Regions from separate parts of the Bradyrhizobium sp. HKCCYLRH3097 genome, predicted to be linked through region 2. Evidence: predicted binding sites of a transcription regulator. Region 2 holds the regulator's gene; each other region holds the start of a gene.
The links. Region 2 encodes PhoB, which activates phosphate uptake and scavenging genes when phosphate is short. Its sites were predicted from a motif close to TGTCATNNANCTGTCAT; they were not measured.

Region 1: the regulator PhoB is predicted to act here: its motif matches at 1,407-1,423, upstream of ACQR0U_RS30505 (UDP-2,3-diacylglucosamine diphosphatase).
Region 3: the regulator PhoB is predicted to act here: its motif matches at 1,728-1,744, upstream of ugpB (sn-glycerol-3-phosphate ABC transporter substrate-binding protein UgpB).

What each region holds. Positions count from the first base shown of each region.
Region 1 is NZ_JBNPTX010000017.1:89,641-92,914, reverse strand. It holds gene ACQR0U_RS30510 (threonine ammonia-lyase) at 1-523, opposite strand, end outside; gene ACQR0U_RS30505 (UDP-2,3-diacylglucosamine diphosphatase) at 571-1,383, opposite strand; gene pyk (pyruvate kinase) at 1,576-2,994, opposite strand; gene ACQR0U_RS30495 (tartrate dehydrogenase) at 3,150-3,274, opposite strand, start outside.
Region 2 is NZ_JBNPTX010000003.1:313,908-317,181, forward strand. It holds gene ACQR0U_RS10425 (trypsin-like serine protease) at 1-993, opposite strand, end outside; gene phoB (phosphate regulon transcriptional regulator PhoB) at 1,141-1,848, opposite strand; gene phoU (phosphate signaling complex protein PhoU) at 1,865-2,581, opposite strand; gene pstB (phosphate ABC transporter ATP-binding protein PstB) at 2,612-3,274, opposite strand, start outside.
Region 3 is NZ_JBNPTX010000001.1:298,643-301,916, forward strand. It holds gene ugpA (sn-glycerol-3-phosphate ABC transporter permease UgpA) at 1-304, opposite strand, end outside; gene ugpB (sn-glycerol-3-phosphate ABC transporter substrate-binding protein UgpB) at 355-1,674, opposite strand; gene ACQR0U_RS01420 (CaiB/BaiF CoA transferase family protein) at 1,877-3,079, opposite strand; gene ACQR0U_RS01425 (organic hydroperoxide resistance protein) at 3,202-3,274, opposite strand, start outside.

The sequences.
Region 1 (3,274 bases), on a different contig from region 2:
CAAGGTCCTCGGCGATTTCACGACCGACGGTGCCCTGCCCTGCGATGACGTAGGGATCGTCATAGGGCGGCACCACCGTCGAGCCGCGCTTTGCTGCGATGTCGCGCGCGATCGCTTCGCGGTCCTCGCGATCGCGATCATAGAGCACGACGTCGGCACCGAACGCCTTGGTGCGCTCGCGCTTGGCCGCTGGCGCATCCGAGGGCATCACGATCGTGGCGTCCATGCCCAGCAATGTGGCGGCATGGGCGACGCCCTGCGCATGATTGCCGGAGGAGAATGCGACGACGCCGTTGCCGCGCGCTGCTTGGGGGATCGACGCCAGCTTGTTGTAGGCACCGCGGAACTTGAACGAGCCGGTCCGCTGCAGCACCTCCGGCTTCACGAAGACGTTCGCTTTGAACCGCTCGTTGAGCACGGGAGCCGGCAGCAGCGGAGTCCGCACGGCCACGGGCGCGAGGACGCGCGCCGCCGCATCGATGTCGGCGGCGGTCACGGGCAGGATCGGGGAATGAGCTGTCATACCCCTATTTTACCGCGCCCGATTGCCGAGAGGCAAGGGAGCCGGTGTCAGGCGGCGCGGGCGGCCAGCTGCGGAACCGGCGCGGGTTGCCGCTGCGGATCGGTCCAGGTCAGGATCTCGAAACGGCCGTCCTCGTGCTCGACCAGCGCCGTGCAACTCTCGACCCAGTCGCCGCAATTCATGTAGCGAATGCCGTCCTGGTCGCGGATGACGGCGCAATGGATGTGGCCGCAGATCACGCCATCAGCGCCATGCCGCCGCGCCTCCGAGGCCAGCGCCGTCTCGAACGCGCCGATATAGTTGACGGCGTTCTTGACCTTCTGCTTGGCCCATTGCGACAGCGACCAATAGGGAACGCCGAACATGCGACGGAAGAAGTTGACCAGACGGTTCATCTGGATGGCGAAGTCATAGGCCTTGTCGCCGAGATGGGCGAGCCAGCGCGCATTCTGCACGACCAGATCGAAGATGTCGCCGTGGATCACCAGATAGCGTTTGCCGTCGGTGCCGGTGTGCAAGATGTTCTCGACGACGTCGATGCCGCCGAAATGCGTGCCGTAATAACCGCGCAGGAACTCGTCGTGATTGCCGGGGACATAGACGATCTTGGCGCCCTTGCGCGCCTTGCGCAGCATCTTCTGCACCAGGTCGTTATGCGACTGCGGCCAATGCCAGCTCGATTTGAGCGCCCAGCCGTCGATGATGTCGCCGACCAGATAGATCGTGTCGGCATCATGGTGACGCAGGAAATCGACGAGGAGATTGGCCTGCGAGCCGCGGGCTCCGAGATGAACGTCCGAGATGAACAACGTCCGAAAGCGCCGAGCCGGGCTTTCTTCACCAGCAGTCTCAAGTCCCATGCGCGCCCACCTAACAGTCCCTGATGACACCGCGATGACGAAACGCCGCACCGGCAGAACCCATCCTGCCGGACCGCGACCGGACACCGCTCGTTTGACGACTCGCGATGTCCCTCGTCACTGCCCCGCGATACCAGCGGGGTGCGACAATCAGGCGACAGGCGGGCAGCGCGAACAGGGAAAATCAGCCTCCTATCTCGGCACGGTGACGACGCGCAGATTGTTGGTGGTGCCGGTCTGCGCGAACGGAATGCCGGCGACGACGACGAGCAGGTCGCCGGCTTCAGCGAACTCCTCCTGCACGGCGAAGAAGGTCGCGCGCTCGACCATCTCCTCGTAGCTCTTCACGTCCTGCGACAACACGCTGTGCGCGCCCCACAACAGGCACATGCGCCGCGAGGTGTCCTCATTCGGCGTGATCGCCAGAATCGGCAGGCTCGGCCGCTTGCGCGCAACGCGCGAGGCCGAGGTGCCGCTCGACGTATAGGCCACGATCGCCTTGGCGTGGATCGCCGAGGCGAGATCGGCCGCCGCGGTCGCCACCGCATGCGGCGCCGTCTGCTCCTCGCCCGGCTGCGTCGCCTCGACGATGGAGCGATACATCTTGTGGCCTTCGGTGGCCTTGATGATGCTGTCCATCATCGCCACGGCCTCGCGCGGATATTGCCCGCTGGCCGATTCCGCCGACAGCATCACCGCGTCGGCGCCGTCATAGATCGCGGTCGCGACGTCGGAGACCTCGGCGCGCGTCGGCGTCGGCGTCGCCACCATCGAATCCAGCATCTGCGTCGCGACGATCACCGGCTTCACAGCGAGCCGGCAGGCGCGGACCAGTTCCTTCTGCTTGCCCGGCACGTCCTCGTTGGGAATCTCGACGCCGAGATCGCCGCGCGCGACCATGATCGCGTCCGACAGCTGGATGATGTCGTCGATGCGCTCCAGCGCCGCCGGCTTCTCGATTTTGGACATGATGCCGGCGCGGCCATCGATCAGGCCCCTCGCCTCCAGCACGTCGGACGGCTTCTGCACGAAGGACAGCGCCACCCAGTCGACGCCGAGATCGAGCCCGAAGGCGAGATCGGAGCGGTCCTTGGCCGTCAGCGGCGACAGCTCCAGAATTGTGCCGGGCAGATTGACGCCCTTGTGATTGGAGATCGCGCCGCTGACGATCACCTTGGCTTCGATCCAGTCGTCGCCGAGGCCTGTCACACGAACGCGGACGCGGCCATCATCGATCAGAAGATCGTGACCGGGCGTGACCGCCGCAAAGATCTCCGGATGCGGCAGCGGAATCGACGTCTTGTCGCCCTCGGTGCCGTTGAGGACGAACCGAATCGTCTCGCCGGCTTCGACCTGGATCTTCTTATCGCGCAGAGTGCCGACGCGAATCTTAGGTCCCTGCAGATCCATCAAGATGCCGATCGGCCGCCGCACTTCCTTCTCGAGCGCGCGGATCGCGGCATGGACCTTGGCGTGATCGGCCTGCGTCCCGTGACTGAAATTGAGACGAAAGGTGTCCACACCGGCGAGGAACAGCGCTTTCAGCATCTCCGGAGAATTGCTCGCGGGACCGACAGTCGCGACGATCTTGGCTCGACGGTGACGACGCATGATGTGTCCTTTCTCCTTAAGCCGTGTCTCGCGTCTCTATGACACGCATGTGATTGGCATGCGCGGACGCAGCGGAAGCGCTGATATACGCCCCGCAGCGTCCATTGCAAGCGCGACACGGAACACGCCAGAATTGTGCAAGAGAACAGCACGCCTCAGGCGTTGGAGCCGTGGATCGCGTCGATGACGGCGTCGGTCACCTGCTTGGTCGTCGCCGTGCCGCCAACATCGGGGGTCAGGATGCCGGCTGCACAGACTTTCTCGACCGCAGCCATCAGCC
Region 2 (3,274 bases):
CAGCGCCCTGACCTCAACCGGCTTCGACGGCAGCGCGTCCTTCAGCACGATCAACGCCCAATCGGCGGGCGAGCGGTCGAGCGACCACCTGTCGTGCCGGGTCGGGACGAAATCAGGCGCCACGATCAGCTTGTCGGCGACAGACGATGCCGCCGGCGTGCCCCTGTTCATGCCGGCCAGGAAGCGGACGTTGCCGGGGCTGACCTGCGCCACGCCGTTGAACACGCAATGTGCCGCGGTGAGCACGACGCGCGGCGCGACCAGCGTGCCGGTGCACCAGCCGCCGGTCGAGTATTGCGCGACGGTGACGACGCCGATCGACGACGCCGGCCACGAGGTGGGATCGACGACCTCGCCGATGTGGCGGTCGAGCCCGAGCAGTTGCTCCGGACGCGGAGCGGCGATGCCGGCCTCCGCCGATTCCGGCTTCGGCCGCCAGGCCGCAATGGCACTCTGGGCCTGGACGCGCTGCGGCTCGGTCAACTTGACCCGCTGCACGTCGCGGCCGGCCGATCGCACGCCGCTACGGCCCGCCATCACCAGCCAGGCATAGCCCTGCACGACGTCCTGTTTCACACCGCGGCCGTCGAGCAGCATCAGGCCGAGCATGTATTGCGACTGGGCGAAGCCCTGCGCCGCGGCGCGGCTGAACCAGCGGCCGGCTTCGCCGTAATTGCTCGCAACACCTTCGCCATTGACGTAGGCGATGCCGAGATAGTGTTGCGCGACAGCGAGCCCCTGATCGGCGGCCTTGCGGTACCACGCCAGCGCCTCGGCGGGGTTGCGCGGTTGGCCCCAGCCGAAGGCGTGCATGAAGCCGACGTCGAACTGCGCCCGCGCATCGCCCTTGGCGGCCAGCGGCAGCAGCCGTCGCATCGCCGCCGCATGCTGCCCGTTGCCTGCCGCCGCGACCGCGTCTTCGAGCTCGGCGGCCGTGGCGCCCGCCGCGCCGCCGAGCAGCACGGCAAGAGATATGATGATGGTCTTGATCAAGGGCGTCCGCTGGGACCGAAACATCGTGACGGGCCACGAAGCAGACACGATCAAGACGGCGGCGGCGTGGCGGAAAGCGGACCGCGATCTCCTCAATCGGGCCGCCTCGCGCCTCACACCTGCTTCGTGCTCACGCCGGATCGCCCCTTACACCTGCTCGCTCTTGGCGAAGCGGTCATCGAGCGCATAACCGGCGCCGCGCACCGTGCGGATCGGGTCCTGCTCGCGGCCGGGATTGAGCAGCTTGCGCAGGCGGCCGATATGGACGTCGACGGTGCGCTCGTCGATGTAGATGTCGCGGCCCCAGACACTGTCGAGCAGCTGCTCGCGGCTGAACACGCGGCCGGGATGCTCCAGGAAGAACTCGAGCAGGCGGTATTCGGTCGGACCGAGATCGATCGGCCGCCCCGAGCGCGCCACGCGGCGTTTCTCGCGGTCGAGCTCGATGTCGCCATAGGACAGCACGGTCGCCAGCCGCTCCGGACTCGCCCGCCGCAGCAGGCCTTTCACCCGCGCCAGAAGCTCCGGCACCGAGAACGGCTTGACGATGTAGTCGTCGGCGCCGGTCGCGAGGCCGCGCACGCGCTCGCTCTCCTCCCCGCGTGCGGTGAGCATGATGATCGGCAACTGCCGGGTCTCGGTCCGCGCCCGCAGGCGGCGGCACAGCTCGATGCCGGACAGGCCCGGCAGCATCCAGTCGAGCACGACGAGATCGGGAACACGCTCCTTCAGGCGCGTGTCGGCTTCGTCGCCGCGCGCCACGGTCTCGACCTCGTAGCCTTCGGCCTCGAGGTTGTAGCGCAGCAGCGTCGTCAGCGCCTCCTCGTCCTCCACCACCAGAATTCGGGCGCCCATGTCTGAACCGTCTCTCTCAGTTGCCGGGGATCGTCGATGCGAAGCTCGTCATGTCGCCCTTCGGGCGCTTGTCCATGATCTGCTGGCCTTCGATCATATAGAACACCGTCTCGGCGATGTTGGTCGCGTGATCGCCGATGCGCTCGATATTCTTGGCGCAGAACATCAGGTGGATGCAGAACGAGATGTTGCGCGGATCCTCCATCATGTAGGTCAGGAGCTCGCGGAACAGCGAGGTGCAGATGGCATCGACTTCCTCATCGCCCTTCCACACCGTCATCGCGGCCGGCAAATCGTGCGCGGCATAGGCGTCCAGCACCGTCTTGACCTGCGACTGCACGAGATCGGTCATGTGCTCGAGCCCGCGGATCAGCTTCAGCGGATGGAAGTCGCTCTCCAGCGCCGCGACGCGCTTGCCGATGTTCTTGGCGAGATCACCGATACGCTCCAGATCGGTCGCCACGCGCATCGCGCCGACGATCTCACGCAGGTCGACCGCCATCGGCTGTCGCCGGGCGATGGTAAGAACGGCGCGCTCCTCGATGATGCGTTGCAGCTTGTCGACCTCGGCGTCGGTGGCGACCACCTTCTGGCCGAGCGCGATGTCGCGCCGCACCAGCGCATCGACGGAATCGACGATCAGCCGTTCCGCGAGGCCGCCCATCTCCGATACCAGACGGGTGAGGTCCTGCAGATCGCTGTCGAACGCCTTGGCGGTATGTTCACTGGCCATGATGATCTCCTGAAGACAATGTCGTCGGCGTCAGCCGAACCGGCCGGTGATATAATCCTGGGTCCGCCGATCGCTCGGCGAGGTGAAGATCTTGCTGGTGTCGTCGAACTCGATCAGCTCCCCGAGATACATGAAGGCGGTCTTGTCGGAGACGCGCGCCGCCTGCTGCATGTTATGCGTCACGATGGCGATCGTATAGTTTTCGGCGAGTTCCTGGATCAGCTCCTCGACCTTGGCGGTCGAGATCGGATCGAGCGCCGAGCACGGCTCGTCGAACAGGATCACCTCCGGCCGGACCGCCACGGTACGCGCGATGCACAGCCGCTGCTGCTGGCCGCCGGACAGCGACAGGCCCGAGGCGTTGAGCTTGTCCTTGACCTCGTTCCACAGCGCGCCGCCGCGCAGCGCCTTCTCGACCCGGTCGTCCATCTCCGACTTGGAGATCTTCTCATAGAGGCGGATGCCGAAGGCGATGTTCTCGTAGATCGTCATCGGGAACGGCGTCGGCTTCTGGAATACCATGCCGACCCGGGCACGCAGCAGGTTCAGATCGAGCTTGGGATCGAGGATGTTGGTGTTGTCGAGCATCAGCTGCCCGGTCGCCCGCTGCCCCGGATAGAGATCGTACATCCGGTTGAAGATGCGCAGCAGCGTGGACTTGCCGCAGCCGGACGGGCCGATGAACGCGGTGAC
Region 3 (3,274 bases), on a different contig from region 2:
CGCGCAACGGCTTATCCGCCATGACCGCGAGCAGCAGTGCGACCGACAGCGACGAGAGCGCGATCGCGAAGGAGAAGCCGAAGGTGCGGAGAATGGCCTGGAAATAGTCCGGCTGGCTGAGCAGGTCGGCGTAGTTCTCGAACCAGACGAAGCTCGTGGACAGGCCGAACGCGTCCTGCAGCAGGAACGACTGGATGACGGCCTGGATCGCGGGCCAATAGAAGAAGATCAGCACGATCGCGAGCTGGGGAGCGACCAGCACGAACGGCAGCAGTTTTGACTGAAAGATGGCGTTCTTCTGCATGGTCGGTCGGCGAACCGGCAGGCCGCGGGGCGGCCTGCCGGCTCATGGCCTCACTTCACGGCCGTCTTTTCGAACTGGCGCAGCATCTGGTTGCCGCGCTCGACGGCGGCGTCCAGCGCCTGCTTGGCGGTCTTCTTGCCGGCCAGGGCCTGCTCGATTTCCTCCGACCAGACGTCACGCAGCTGCACCATGTTGCCCAGACGCAGGCCGCGGGAATTCTCCGTCGGTTCCTTGTTGGTCAGTTCGAGCAGGGGCGTCTCCAGATAGGGCTGATCCTTGTAGAAGCCCTCGGCCTTGGCCTTGGCGTAGGCCGCCTTGGTGATCGGCAGATAGCCCGAGGCCTTGTGGATGTAGACCTGACGATCGGTGTCCGAGAGGAAGGTCAGGAACTTCGCCACGCCCTTGTATTCGTCCGCGCTCTTGCCGCCCATCACCCAGAGCGAGGCGCCGCCGATGATCGAGTTCTGCGGCGCGCCCTTGGCGTCCGGATAATACGGCATCGGCGCGGCGGTGAAGGCGAACTTGGCCTGGGCCTTGACGTTGCCGAAGAACGCCGACGAGGTCAGGTAGATCGGGCATTCGCCCGAGGTGAAGCGGCCCTCGCCGGTGTTGGTGCGGCCGGCATAGTCGTAGGTCTTGTCCTTCTGCAGCTCGACCAGGTTTTCGAGATGCTTGACCTGCAGCGGACCGTTGAACTCCAGCACGGTGTCGAAGCCGTCGAGACCGTTCGCCTTGCTGGCCAGCGGCACGTTGTGCCAGGCGGAGAGCTGCTCGAGATTGACCCAGGTGACCCACGAGCCCGAGAAGCCGCAGGTCGCATGGCCGGCCGCCTTCAGCTTCTTGGCGGTCTCGAACAGTTCGGGCCAGGTCTTCGGGATCTCGGCGTTGACCTTCTTCAACTCATCGAGATTCACCCACATGACGGTGGACGATGAGTTGAAGGGGAAGGAGAGCATTTCGCCCTTCGAGGTCGAATAGTAGCCGGTGATCGCCGGCAGGTAGCTCTTGGGATCGAACTTCTCGCCGGCGTCCTGCATCAGCTTGTAGACCGGCTTCACGGCGCCGGTGGCGGCCATCATGGTGGCGGTGCCGACCTCGAACACCTGCATGATGTGGGGCGCATTGCCGGCGCGGAAGGCGGCGATGCCGGCATTCATCGTGTCGGCGTAGTTGCCCTTGTAAGTCGGGACGACCTTGTAGTCGGACTGCGAGGCGTTGAAATCGTTGGCGAGCTTGACGATGACGTCGTTGTTGGCGCCGGTCATCGCATGCCACCACTGAATTTCGGTCACGGCATGCGCAGGTGCTGCGGCGCTCAGGACCAGCGTGACTGCCGCAGTCGCGGCCGTCCAGAATTGGCGAAGTGACATTAAAGAATACCTCCCGTGAAACGTCATCGGCGTCGCGGCCGTAGCAGCGCGAGATGACAGTTTCGTGAATGTATAACCGGTTGGATCGTCAGCGGAAAGCGCGTTCATCGCGGCGGAACGCAGCGACTTGCGGGAGACGGCGCCGCGCCGGGGCGATGCCCCGGCCGGCGCTGACGGTGAGAGACGACAGGCTGATCGCGCCTCAGCGCTTGCGCTCGGCGCACACCGTGCCCTGGGACAGCAGCGCCTCGATCTCGCTCGGCGTGTAACCGAACTCGGTCAGCACCTCCTGCGCGTGCTGACTGAACTTCGGCGGGGTGGAGCGCAGGCTCGGCTTGGTGCGTTCGAGCCGGATCGGCGACGCGACGCCCTTGTACCAGTCCTTCTCGATGACATCGCCGCGGTAGATCGTGTGCGGATTGGTCAGCGCCTGGTCGATCTTCTGCACGGGTCCTGCCGGCAGACCGGCCGCGAGCAGCCGGTCGCACAGCGGCTCCGCCTCGAACTGGCTGAACACGGCGGCAAGCTCGGCGCGCAGCGCCTCGCGATTGGCGACGCGATCCTTGTTGCGGGCGAAGCGCGGATCGGTGCCGAGTTCGGGGCGGCCGATCTCCTTGGCGAGCTTGCGGAAGGTACCGTCATTGCCGACGCCGATGAAGATATCGTCGGTCTTGGTCGCGAAGATCGCATACGGAACGAGGTTCGGGTGCTCGTTGCCGGTCAGCGACGGCGGCTTGCCATGCATGAAGTAGTTTGCGGTATGCGGATGCATGATCGCGAGGCCGGTCTCATACAGCGTGACCTCGAGGAACTGACCGATGCCCGAGCGCTGCCGCTCCGACAGCGCCATCAGGATGCCGATCGCGGCATAGAGTCCGGTGGTGATGTCGACCAGCGGCACGCCGATCCGCATCGGTCCGCTCTGCGGCGAACCGGTCGCCGCGATCATGCCGGTCATCGCCTGGATGATCGCGTCGTAGCCGGGATTGCCGCCGCGCGGGCCATCCGCGCCGAAGCCGCAGATGCGGCAGTGCACCAGCTTGGGGAATGTCTCGCGCAGCGTGTCGCTGCCGATGCCCCACTTCTCCAAGGTGCCAGGCTTGAAGTTCTCGATCAGCACGTCGGCCGTCTCGAGCATCCGCATCAGCACGGCGCGGCCGCCCTCGGAGGCGAGGTCGAGGCCGATCGAGCGCTTGTTGCGGTTGATCCCGACGAAATAGGCGGCGTCCTCATCGTGGAAGGGCGGACCCCAGTCGCGCACCTCGTCGCCGGCCGGCGGCTCGACCTTGATCACGTCGGCGCCGTGATCGGCCAGGATCTGCGTGCAATAGGGGCCGCCGAGCACGCGCGTCAGATCGATCACGCGCAGGCCGGCCATGGCGCCAGGAGCAAATTGGGGTGTCATCGGATGTCGCGAGGTTGGTTTCAGCTCGCGATCATTAAGCATTGCTGCGGCGGCGGCGCAAACGGATGGCTGCCATGCGGCAGGACAACGGAGGCCGTCCTGCCGCATGACGGAATTGAAGCTCAGACGACGTTCAGCTTGACGTCGACATTGCCGCGCGTGGCGTTGGAATAGGGGCACACCTCGTGCGCCTTG